DNA from 4 places in the Bacillus sp. NEB1478 genome. Region 3 is predicted to be linked to each of the others. Evidence: riboswitches for the same ligand, from Rfam matches in the RefSeq annotation. Region 3 holds a riboswitch; each other region holds the start of a gene.

Region 1 (3,134 bases), 1.7 Mb from region 3:
GAAATTGGAATGATAGCAAGGGCATTAGATTCTATAAGTAATATAGAATTTAAAGAATATGATCTTACAAAAGGGCAGTATTTGTACCTTGTGAGAATATGTGAAAATCCAGGAATCATTCAAGAAAAGTTAGCTGAGATGATAAAAGTAGATCGAACAACAGCAGCTCGTGCTATAAAAAAACTTGAAATTAATGGCTTTATTGAAAAGAAAGAGGATAAACATAACAAAAAAATTAAAAAACTCTTTCCAACAGAGAGAGGGAATAATGTTTTTCCTTTTATAAAAAGAGAACATGAATATTCCAATATCGTTGCATTAGAGGGATTTTCTGAAACAGAAGTAGAAACCATTTTTAATCTTCTTCAAAGAGTAAGAAAAAATATAGAAAAAGACTGGGAAGTTGTAAAAAAAGGAATCAAAAGAAATTATTGATTATATTAAGGAGCGACATATTTAAATGACTATTAATATTAAAAAGTGTACCTTTGAAGATTCACTCAAACTTCAAGAAATTAGTTATGAAACATTTAATGAGACATTTAAGCATCAGAATTCACCCGAAAATATGAATGCCTATTTAGAAAAGGCCTTTAGCTTAAAACAATTAGAAAAAGAATTATCCAATATTTCTTCTCAATTCTTTTTTGTTTATTTTAATAATGAAGTCGCTGGATATTTAAAGGTCAATATCGATGATGCTCAGTCTGAAGAAATGGGTGATGAAACACTTGAACTCGAGAGGATTTATATAAGGAATAAATTCCAAAAACATGGGCTTGGTAAATATCTGCTAAATAAAGCTATAGAAATTGCGATGGAAGGTAATAAAAAGAAAATCTGGCTAGGTGTATGGGAAAAAAATGAAAATGCCATTGCTTTTTACAAAAAACTTGAGTTTGTTCAAACTGGTGCCCACCCCTTTTATATGGGAGATGAAGAACAATTGGACTTTATAATGACCAAAACACTAATTTGACTTCTAAAAATGGCGGATAATTGTAATGACAGTGACTATATGAAAAATGGGGAGCTATACCTCAATCATAGCTATGAAGATATGTAACTCATTAAGTATCCGGAAAAAGTTTTGCCGCAGGTCATCATCTCTGGGGCCTTCCAGTACACATGGAAACAAAGATTGAACAGAAACCTGTTCCTTTCACGTTTGATGGGAAGAGGGTACATCAGAAGTACCTCTAAAATTAAACAAGTGTTTAAAAATATCAAAGAAAACACGCTGCTGGCGTGTTTTTTCTATTACTGTTTTTCACAGGGATAGCCAAAGCTTTAGATTCTTTTTTCTTATTTTTAAAAGAGCTGTTCTTGAGAAGTACGCATAGAGATTTATTTTGTAAATTTGATAAAAAAGTTTATTGTTTTCTAATTACATCTTTACAAGAAGATAAAGCAGGAGTATGATAATCAACAGTTTCGTATTTCTTAAATCGCTGAAACCTAAAGGTGCGGGGGAACCGTTAATGGATTTTTTCAAATCCGAGGGGTGAATCCTAAAGCAGGTAGGGCTACTCAAAGGCCCGAATCCGACAGCTAACCTCGTAAGCGTTTATGAGTGGGAAGGTGAAGCTTGTGAGACAAGAAAATTAATGTCCGCAGGTCTATTTCGTAATGACCTGTGGGCTTTTTTATGTGCAAAATTTAATGCTTGAAAAGTGATTTATCACACAAATTGGGTAATCTAATTATGACTAAAATGATGGTGGTGTACTTCTATGTTATCTTCTTTAAAGAGATTTTTAATCGGTCGACCCTTGAAGTCAACGGAACTTGGGGAACAGAAGCTTAATAAAACCAAGGCATTAGCGATCCTCTCATCAGACGCATTATCTTCTGTGGCCTATGGGCCAGAACAAATATTGATTGTTCTTATTACAGTAAGTGCAGCAGCATTCTGGTATTCAATTCCCATCGCAGTGGGTGTGCTGATTTTACTAACTGCTCTTATCTTGTCTTACCGACAAATCATATTTGCTTATCCTCATGGAGGCGGAGCTTATGTCGTTTCGAGGGAAAACCTGGGTGTGAATCCTGGATTGGTAGCTGGGGGATCACTTTTAGTGGACTACATATTAACTGTGGCGGTTAGTGTTTCAGCTGGTACAGATGCCATTACTTCAGCATTTCCAAGCTTGCATGAACATAATGTTTTGATTGCGATTGTTTTTGTTTTAATTATTACAACTCTGAATTTAAGGGGTTTAACAGAGTCTGCTTCCATTTTAGCTTATCCGGTTTATTTATTTGTTTTAGCTCTGTTTATCTTAATTGGTGTTGGTATTTACAATATTGCTACAGGACAAGTTTCACCTGAACTTCATACACCAATAGGTACGCCTGTTGCAGGTCTTAGTTTGTTTCTGCTTCTGAGGGCATTCGCTTCTGGTAGTTCGGCTTTAACTGGGGTTGAAGCAATCTCAAATGCGATTCCTAACTTTAAAGACCCAGCTCCTAATAATGCTTCAAAAACATTAATGGCAATGGGGGCATTGTTGGCAGTATTATTTTCGGGAATCGTCTATCTAGCTTACTATTATGGAATTACTCCAAGTGAAACGGAAACGGTTGTTTCCCAAATTGCTAATGATACATTTGGCAGAGGCTTTATGTATTTCTTCATTCAAGGAACAACAGCGTTGATATTAATCCTTGCAGCAAACACAGGCTACTCTGCTTTTCCATTACTTGCTGTTAACCTTGCTAAGGATGGGTTTATTCCTCGAATGTTTACGATTAGAGGTGACAGGCTTGGGTATTCCAATGGAATCCTCGCCTTGGGGATTGCTTCGATTATCTTGATTATCGTGTTTCAAGGACAGACAGAACATCTTATCCCACTTTATGCTGTTGGTGTATTCATTCCTTTTACTCTGTCACAAACAGGGATGATCGTTAAATGGGTTAGGGAAAAGCCAAAGGGATGGGTATCAAAACTTATTATCAATGCAACAGGTGCACTTATCAGTTTCATCGTTACCATTATGTTCTTTTTAACTAAGTTCGATCAAGTTTGGTCAGTTCTAGTATTTTTACCAATCATTATCCTCCTCTTTCATAGGATTAAAAAGCATTATGATTTAGTAGGAGAACAATTGAGAATAAGACTTATTGAAGGT
Region 2 (3,134 bases), 140 kb from region 3:
TGAAATTAAAGCAACTTTTGATAAGCTTGGTATTCCAGAAGCGGAACAAAAATACCTGGCAGGTGTATCTGCACAGTATGAATCAGAGGTTGTATACCACAACATGAAGGAAGACCTATCAGATCTAGGGATTCTTTTCACGGATACAGATACTGCATTAAAAGAACATGAAGAAATTTTCAGAGAGTACTTTGGAACGATTATTCCGCCTTCAGATAACAAGTTCGCTGCACTTAACTCTGCAGTTTGGTCTGGTGGATCATTCATTTATGTTCCAAAAGGTGTTAAGTGTGATACACCGCTTCAAGCTTATTTCCGAATCAACTCTGAAAATATGGGTCAGTTCGAGCGTACGCTTATTATTGCGGATGAAGACAGCTCTGTACACTATGTAGAAGGATGTACAGCTCCGGTTTATTCTACAAACTCACTTCATAGTGCGGTAGTAGAGATCATCGTAAAGAAAAACGCTTATGCACGTTATACAACGATCCAAAACTGGGCGAACAACATTTATAACCTTGTTACAAAGCGTGCGGTAGCAGAAGAAAACGCAACGATGGAATGGGTAGATGGCAACATCGGATCTCGTCTAACAATGAAGTATCCGGCTGTTATTATGAAAGGCCGCGGAGCAAAAGGTACTATTCTTTCAATCGCGATCGCTGGTAAAGGACAGCACCAAGATGCTGGAGCAAAAGTATTGCACCTAGCACCAGATTGTTCTTCTACCATTGTTTCGAAGTCCATTTCGAAGCATGGCGGGAAAGTAACATACCGTGGTATCGCTCATTTCGGGCGCAAATCTGATGGATCTAAATCTAACGTTAAGTGTGATACGCTTATCATGGATAACCAGTCTACTTCAGATACAATTCCGTACAATGAAATCTTAAACAACAACATTACTCTTGAGCATGAAGCAACGGTTTCAAAAGTTTCTGAAGACCAATTGTTCTACCTCATGAGCCGTGGTGTTTCTGAACAAGAAGCAACGGAAATGATCGTAATGGGCTTTATCGAGCCATTTACGAAAGAACTTCCAATGGAATATGCAGTAGAAATGAACCGCCTGATCAAGTTCGAGATGGAAGGTTCAATCGGATAAAGTCTGAAAAGCCTTGGTATATAAGGAATATACCAAGGTTTTTTTATATGCAAATTAGTGTCGTGCCAACTCGAAATTTATTTCTTTGCATTTTAAGTTATAAAATTCTTCTTATTCAACAAACGGGCAAGATTTTGGAATAAGTAACTACTCTGTTGTTAAAAGTACATCTATGTTAGTATTTGATGCAAACGTAGTTTTAAATTATTGTGTTAGTGAGTAATTACATCTTTACAATGAACATAACCCATGAGTATGAAATTCAACAGTTTCAAGTTTCTAAAATTGCTGAAACCTAAAGGTAAGGGGAACGGTTTATTGGATTTTTTAATTCCAAGGAGTGAATCCTTAAGCAGGTAGGGCTACTCAAAGGCCAGATTCCGACAGCTAATCTCATATGTGTTTATGAGAAGGAAGGTAAAGCTTGTAAGACTAAAAAGTTTTTAATTTTAATTTACCCACCAAACTTTCCGCATTTTACCCACAAGAGTATCAACTTTGATATATTTTAATGTACACATATTTTTTAAAAGGGTTGATTTTCTGCGGTTTAAGGACCTATTAATACTTAAAAAACACACATAGTATCTGTTCCGTACGCAAGTTCATCCATGAAACATCCTAAAAGACCCATGGCAATTTAAAAGCCATGGGTTTATTGTATATTTGAACTTTTGTAACTAGTAGTGCATGGATTTATAAACGATAATCAAATAATCTTTTAGATGGTGATCTTCAAGCAAAGACCCAGACTTTATAAAAAGAATATTTACCTAGCCTCTTTTTTTGCATTTGTATGTTAAATTATAAAACAAAGAAAGGAGTGTAGAGAAAATGATCGCTTTGTATAAATTAAATAAAACACTAGAAGCTATCTTCACTCAACTATTAATCGAACAAGGTATTCAACCAACCTGCTTCCATTCTAAAAAATCGATTATCGATCATATGATGAACCCTTTTGTTTTAATTACTCCTTTACCTTATGTAAACGAGGTTCAATCCTTTTCTATCCCTATTGTACCTGTCTCCATTCATTTAAGTGATTTCGAAAAAACGATTAATGAACAAAATCTTTATGAACATAATCTCTTAATTTTGGTGTCAGATGAAGAAAAAAAGTGGTTAAACACTGAAAATCTTCTGATGTATCAGAACCATTTTGATATTTGCAGCAAGGAATTTGTTGAACTCGGTAACGCCAATAAAAACACAACATTTCTTGTTCCTTCTTGGGAAAGTAGTCTCCCCGTTTCTAAACGAAATGAAAATGTCCTTTATGTTCATCCTTCAATGGATACCATGGTTTCCGCAACACGTCAGGCAATGAACTTAACCGATGTGACGAAAGAGATGTTTAAAGAAAAATACCAGGTACAGGCCATTGCCGATTCTGCTCATGATGGTTTAATAGCGGTAGACAAGCAAGGGAAAATAACACTAACCAATAATAATGCGAAAAAGTATCTAGGGCTAGAAGGGGATGTGGTCGGACGGAACATTACAGAATATATCCCACATTCCGATATGCTGAGAGTGCTGCAAACTGGTAAGAAAGAAATAGGGGATGTAGCCAAGATACTTGATCGCCAAATCATTATAAACCGTTACCCCGTTATTCTTAACAACACTGTCGTTGGAGCAGTATCCAATTTTAAAGAAATTACCGACCTGCAAAGAATGGAAATGAAACTAAGGAAAAAATTGCATGAAAACGGATTAGAAGCAAAATACAGACTGGAGGACATTATTGGGGAAGTCAAAGAGATTCGTGAAGCTAAAGAACAGGCTAAGATCTTTGCGCAAACAGATGCAACGGTACTCATTACAGGAGAATCTGGGACAGGAAAAGAATTGTTTGCACAAGGAATCCATCTGCAGAGCAGCCGGGCAATTGGTCCATTTGTTGCGGTTAATTGTGCCGCTTTTCCTGAAAATTTACTAGAGACTGAATTGTTTGGTTATGAAGAAGGCAGTTTTACAGGAGCTAAAAAAGGTGGTAAGCAGGGACTGTTTGAATTGGCGC
Region 3 (3,134 bases):
CAGGCTGCGTCTCCAGTAATATTAACTGCAGTTCTTAACATATCCAGCAAACGATCAACTCCAAGGATTAAGGCTATACCTTCTACAGGTAGACCAACAGAGTTAAGAACCATTGCAAGCATGATCAATCCTACACCAGGAACTCCAGCTGTACCAATACTTGCTAAAACAGCAGTCAGGATTACAGTAAGCAATGAACTGATACTCAAATCTACATTATAAACCTGGGCGATAAAAATCGTCGCAACCCCTTGCATGATGGCAGTTCCATCCATATTAATCGTTGCACCAAGAGGCTGAACAAATCCACTAACCGACTTACGTACGCCTAAATTTTCTTGAGCTGTTTTCATAGAAATCGGAAGTGTTGCGTTTGAACTCGAAGTACTGAATGCCACAGACATGGCAGGCGCAAATCCTTTAAAGAACCAAAGAGGATTTTTCTTAGCAAATAGGACAATCGAACCGCCATACGTGATAACAGAATGAAGAGCAAGTGCCGCAATTACGATAATCATATAAAGTCCCATTGCTTTTATAGCATTCATACCCTGGCTTCCGATAGCAGAAGCAATTAGCGCAAATGCGCCATATGGAGCAAATTTCATGACTACATTAACAAGGTACATCATAATCTCATTACCTTGTTCAATTAAGCTCATAACTCCTTTTGTCTTACTGCCTAGCATTGTTAATGCAAATCCTACAAAAACTGAAAACGCAATAATTTGGAGCATATTCCCTTCAGCCATCGCTTGAATAGGATTAGTAGGGATAATTCCTAATAAAGTATCTGTTACGGCAGGAGCTTTTTCAGCTGTGAATTTTGCTCCTTCTGTTTTGAAGTCACCAGCACCTGGTTTAAAAATAAGTGCTAACGCCATTGCGATGATAATAGCGATCGTTGTAGTAGCAAGGAAGTATCCAACTGTTTTCGCCCCAATACGTCCTAGCTTTTTAGGGTCACCAAGCCCGGCTGTTCCAAGAACGATTGAAAAAAACACAATAGGTACTACAAGCATTTTAATTAAGTTTAAGAATAATGTTCCAACCGGTTTTAATAAAAATTTATCCAATGTTGAGAATACATCGGGTGCTGCAATATTTAAAATTAGACCTGCAATAACCCCCAATGCCAGAGCAATCAAAATCTTCGTTGACAATTTCATGGACTCATCCCCTTTTTCGAATTTTTCTAACTATTATCCCTATAGTCATAGTACGGAGGATGCTCTTATACATGCTATAATCATGCCGGCAAATAAAAAACCACGAAAAAAAGAGACAAATTTTCCGTGGGAATATACCGCAATACACAGACTTAGCCCATGTATAAAGTCTCTCTCCAAAAACGCTTACGAGGTTAGCTGTCGGATTAGGAAATTGAGAGTTATCCCTTTTGTATATAACAAATTCATCCCAAGGCTAGATGCCAAAGTTGGTTCCCCCGTTTCTTCATGTTCAGAATAGAACAGAAGAATTCAGCGAATCATATTATTATGCTTTAATTCTATCAACATATATAAAAATTTGTCAAGATTTGTCGAATGCATAATTATGCCATTTTATACAATTAAGCCATTATGAATGTTTTTCCAAATTCTTTCTCTTACCCCATAAGCATGTAGAAAACAGCGAAATATGTAAAAGGTTTTATTTTCAGGGAGGTATAAATATGAAAATTGTATTTTATGAAAAAGGTGATTTAAGCATTATCGTTGGAGCTTCAAAATTAAAAGGTGAACTTACAATAGAACAAATAAAGAATGAAAGTGAAAAAAAAGCAAAAGAACTTGGGGAATTATTAGGCCGAGAAATTGGGTTCTTAATTGATATGAACGGTAAATTGGACGCTACATTTAAAAAATAACTCTGTTAACTAGTATTGTTAATTTTCCATAGGAAGTGACGCAACCTTCATTCCAAACAACAAAGCCGTTTAAAAGAGCTAATAAATAAAAAAAGCTGACTCACAAGACGTATATACAATGGTCTTAATAGAGTCAGCTATTTTTTTGGATAAGGTTTAGGTGAAATTACGGTTTCCATTGTTTATAAACCCAGTTCCCCATCCTTAAATAACCTCTTCTATTGGGATGGAGCGTGTCTGAAAAATACATTTCTTTCTCAATATTTTCATACAGCTCATAAGTTGATACGTATTTTGTTAATGTGCTTTCTTTGCTAACACTCAGTATTGTATCGTTCCATCCCCGGATGACATTAGGAGCATCTGGATCGTACTCTTCTCCAAAATATGGATTGTATAGACCCAGCACATAAATTTGAGCAAAAGAATTATTTTTTCTTACTGTCTTTAATGTTGTAGTGAGATTTTTTCTTAATTTTTCTTGACCAAGCAAAATCGGTTCTTTCGGAAGCTGTCTAAAATTCCAGCCTGCTGCACGCCTGAAATCATTTGTCCCAATAAATACAAAAACATAATCCGCTTGTTTTAATGCCTTAATAACAACACCGTTATTTAATTGATGCAGCAGCTGATCAGATCGCTGACCGCTTATACCAAAGTTATTTAAAATAACATTTCTTCCTGTTTGTTTTCGGATATTATTTCGAACCACTCCAATGTAACCTAACCTGGTTGGATCACCAACTCCATACGTTAACGAATCTCCTAGTGCGACAATTTTTATCGGCTGATTTCTTTCTTGTCCGCTTGTTTCATCAGTTTGTCCAAACACTTGGAAAACAATAAAGAGTATTACAGAGAGAGCTGCTCCGCCTAATAACCATTTTTTTGAAACCTTCCGCACGTTATGCCCTCAATTCTAGTTAATTGTTTTGTTTTATTACTTTTTACCATAACGAGGGAAAATATCAAGTGCTGAATGTGTTATTTCATATGATAATCCTCTGGTTCAAGATCAAAGTCTGACCATAAATTTTCTTTATCATAGTGATGTGTATCTTTTCTCGTTAAAGAATGTATGAGTAAAGCAACTCCTCCACATAATAGTCCTGCCGGTAACAAGGTAATTAAAAAACCAGTCAAATTAATCCCCTCCTATACCGAACTATATGAGAGAGGAAACATCTTTATGAAACGAGTTCAAACTTGTTTCATTGTTAATTCTTTAAGTCTAAGGGTATAAATGCAATAGCAGAAATTTATG
Region 4 (3,134 bases), 1.8 Mb from region 3:
CAAACATTAGCAAGGTCATCAAGAGAGCTGTATCTGGCTGAATCGCTGTCATATCAATGGAGTTGAAGCCAGCAGTTCTTGGAGAGATTCCTTGAAAATAAGCGGCCCACAGTTTTTCCGCTCCTGAAAGTACACCTAATGTTTTCGGGTTATTAAACTCGAATAAATAAACGAGTAAAATAGCTAAAATGTTTATTGCAAATGTAGAGATAATCATCACTTTTGTATGAAGTGTTAACTCTTTCCACGTTTTACTCACCCATAAGTCAATCAATACAGTAAATCCAATTCCACCAGTAATGATAAGCCATGTAATAACAAGGTTAACCGTTGGATCACCTACATATCTCATCAATCCATCTGACCATAGCGCAAATCCGGCATTATTATACGCTGAAATCACGTGGAAAACGCTATAATATACACCTTTTGAAAAGCCCATATCCGGTACCCATCGTATAGAAAGAATAGTAATTGCTATGATTTGAATACTAATCGAAAAGAGAAATAAATTTCTTACAAGCCTAATAACCCCGCCTAAAGAGGGCTGATTAAGTGCTTCTTGCATTAGCATTCTTTGCTTAATCGATATTTTTTTTCCAAGCATAATTACGATAAGTGAAGCAAATGACATAACGCCTAGACCGCCGACTTGGATTAAGAAAAGAATGACGATCTCACCGAATAAAGTAAATGTCGTTCCTGGATCAACGGTCACTAGACCTGTAACGGTAGATGCAGACGTTGCAATAAAAAAAGCATCCACCCATGACAAAGTCTTCTCGTGAGCAATTGGCAGTTTTAACAAAACAGCTCCAACAATGATTAAAAACAAAAAAAGCAAAGCTAAAATCTGCGGCGGCTTTAAAGAAAATGGGTGGTACATAAATTGTCTTGATTTATTAACAAACAGTGCCAAATTTACACTCCCTCATCCTCAAAGCGGTTTAAATCCTCATTGCGCCCAATGACTACAAGAACATCTCCATAATTGAGTTCTACATCCGCAATAGGTGAAACAAGAATATCATCACCGCGTTTAATCGCTACAATATTACATCCGAAACGGGCACGAACATCTAAATCAGTTAATGTTTTATTTACTAATTTATCTGTTACACCTATCTCAACAATACTATGTTCTTGTGATAACTCGATAAAATCAATAATTTTTTCCGATGAGATAAGCTGTGCGACTCTTAGTGCCATATCTCGTTCCGGATGGATAATACGGTCTGCTCCTAGTTTTTCCAGTACTTTATGATGGTAGTCATTTTGAGCTTTAACCCATACTTTATTTACTCCAGCTTCTTTTAAAAGCAATGTTGTCAAAATACTTGACTGTATATCTTCACCAATTGAAACGATTACGTGATTAAAGTTGCGAATTCCTAAAGACTGCATGACCTTCTCATCTGTAGAATTAGCTTGTACTGCTTGTGTTGCAATTGTAGCGAATTCGTTTACTTTTTCCATATCCTTATCAATTGCAAGGACATCATATCCCATTTCAGCAAACTCTCTCGTAATACTACCGCCGAAGCGACCCAATCCTATTACTGCAAACTGCTTTTTTTTCATAATTGATTATTCTCCCCTTAAACTCATTTCGAAGTTTTGCTTTGTTGTTCCCTAGCCTAGCTGGTTAAGAGGGTCACAAAGAATTTATAAAGAAAACTTAGCTAAAATGCTAGACTGTTTCCGCCAGCTTTAGTTGCACTCATACTTTAAACTTAAACTTGTCACTACGTCGTAATTCATCCAAGTAGCCAGTTATCTTTATGGAAGTGAAAAAACAAAAAAAAGACCACACAAAAAAGCGGGTCTGGTTACTCACCATTTTAGACCTCTCCAGTGACATGACGCTTACGGGGTTAGCTGTCGGATTAGGGATTGGAGTATCCCTTTTTGCGTTGTGCAAAATTCACCCCAAAAAATTGGTTCCCCCGCTTTACAATGCTCTTCTTTATTAAGAATTAACTGTAAATTCAGCGATCTAAAGCCTGCTAAATTTTGAATTACATATACTGTAATCCTCCATATATTAATTGTCAATCCATTTTTATAGGTTCACAAATACTTTACATTTTCCCTGAAAATTGAAGAGTAAGAACGACGATTCCAACTAGCCAGACATAGATTGCAAAGCCTTTTAATGTTCCTGTTTGCAGCAGTTTAATCATCCATTTCACCGCAATGTAACCAAATAGCGCAGATGCTACAGTACCTAATGCCAGTACCTCAAAAGAAACAACTGGAGCTGAACCCGTGAAAAGGTCTTTTGATTGAAGAACGACCCCGCCTGCTATCGATGGGATCGATAATAAAAAGGAAAAGTAAGCTGCTGCTTTTTTATCAATTTTACAAAACAGCGCTGCCGCGATCGTTAACCCGGACCTCGACACAGCAGGAAGTATAGCTGCTCCTTGAAACGTACCGATTATAACGGCATCTCTTATTGTAATTTCCTCTACTCGTTTGTAGCCATTTCTTTTAAACGAATCAGCCCACCAAAGAAGCAAGCCTGTAGCTAAGAACTCCCACCCGACTGTTATGCCTGTCTTAGAAATCTCCTCAAAAAAATCTTTAAATAGCAGTCCGATTGCAGCAGTTGGAATCGTTCCTGCTATGAGCAGGATACCCGTACGTCCAAAGGGTTTTTTTAAAACCTGTAAAATTTCCTTTCCATAGACTGTCATAACAGCAAGAAGCGTTCCGATATGCAGCATGCTGTCCAGAAACAATCCCGCTTCGTCTAAGTCAAACAGCTTGCGACCTAGTAAAAGGTGACCTGTAGAACTAACAGGCAGGAACTCAGTCAATCCTTGAACGATTCCTAAAATAACAGCCTCTAACCAATCCATAAAAAAAGCCCCCTCAAGAATTGATTGTTTCGTACAACCTTATTCTCAAAGGGACTCTTCTATACCTTAGTTTTTTGATAAACCGCGAATCTCATCACTACATCTATTTAAAGTACGCCTGAAAAGAGACGGGCAAATGATTCTTTTGTTCGTTCATAAAGACCTCGCTTGTAAAATTCAACTGGGCGCAATTTTTTTGAATCTTCCATGTCACTTTCATATTGTTCCACTAAATCATTAACGGACTTTGTGTTTAATAAGAAAACATTG

What was found. A riboswitch is a leader RNA that binds a small molecule or an ion and turns the genes downstream of it on or off. The one in region 3 is predicted to bind cyclic di-AMP.
Region 1: it holds a riboswitch for cyclic di-AMP, as region 3 does, so the genes downstream of both, RGB74_RS16800 (APC family permease) here and RGB74_RS05090 (dicarboxylate/amino acid:cation symporter) in region 3, are expected to answer to the same signal.
Region 2: it holds a riboswitch for cyclic di-AMP, as region 3 does, so the genes downstream of both, RGB74_RS04395 (sigma-54 interaction domain-containing protein) here and RGB74_RS05090 (dicarboxylate/amino acid:cation symporter) in region 3, are expected to answer to the same signal.
Region 4: it holds a riboswitch for cyclic di-AMP, as region 3 does, so the genes downstream of both, RGB74_RS15895 (potassium channel family protein) here and RGB74_RS05090 (dicarboxylate/amino acid:cation symporter) in region 3, are expected to answer to the same signal.

What each region holds. Positions count from the first base shown of each region.
Region 1 is NZ_CP134049.1:3,329,918-3,333,051, reverse strand. Features, by position in the region: gene RGB74_RS16815 (MarR family winged helix-turn-helix transcriptional regulator) at 1-435, shown strand, start outside; gene RGB74_RS16810 (spermidine/spermine N(1)-acetyltransferase) at 461-979, shown strand; partial or broken gene RGB74_RS16805 (stage V sporulation protein R) at 1,004-1,203, shown strand; cyclic di-AMP (ydaO/yuaA leader) riboswitch at 1,440-1,581, shown strand; gene RGB74_RS16800 (APC family permease) at 1,734-3,134, shown strand, end outside.
Region 2 is NZ_CP134049.1:929,763-932,896, forward strand. Features, by position in the region: gene sufB (Fe-S cluster assembly protein SufB) at 1-1,108, shown strand, start outside; cyclic di-AMP (ydaO/yuaA leader) riboswitch at 1,385-1,525, shown strand; gene RGB74_RS04395 (sigma-54 interaction domain-containing protein) at 1,943-3,134, shown strand, end outside.
Region 3 is NZ_CP134049.1:1,066,641-1,069,774, reverse strand. Features, by position in the region: gene RGB74_RS05090 (dicarboxylate/amino acid:cation symporter) at 1-1,169, opposite strand, end outside; cyclic di-AMP (ydaO/yuaA leader) riboswitch at 1,337-1,497, opposite strand; gene RGB74_RS05085 (hypothetical protein) at 1,676-1,870, shown strand; gene RGB74_RS05080 (GDSL-type esterase/lipase family protein) at 2,037-2,774, opposite strand; gene RGB74_RS05075 (hypothetical protein) at 2,855-3,013, opposite strand.
Region 4 is NZ_CP134049.1:3,155,363-3,158,496, forward strand. Features, by position in the region: gene RGB74_RS15890 (TrkH family potassium uptake protein) at 1-886, opposite strand, end outside; gene RGB74_RS15895 (potassium channel family protein) at 922-1,581, opposite strand; cyclic di-AMP (ydaO/yuaA leader) riboswitch at 1,848-2,004, opposite strand; gene RGB74_RS15900 (undecaprenyl-diphosphate phosphatase) at 2,082-2,864, opposite strand; gene cls (cardiolipin synthase) at 2,972-3,134, opposite strand, start outside.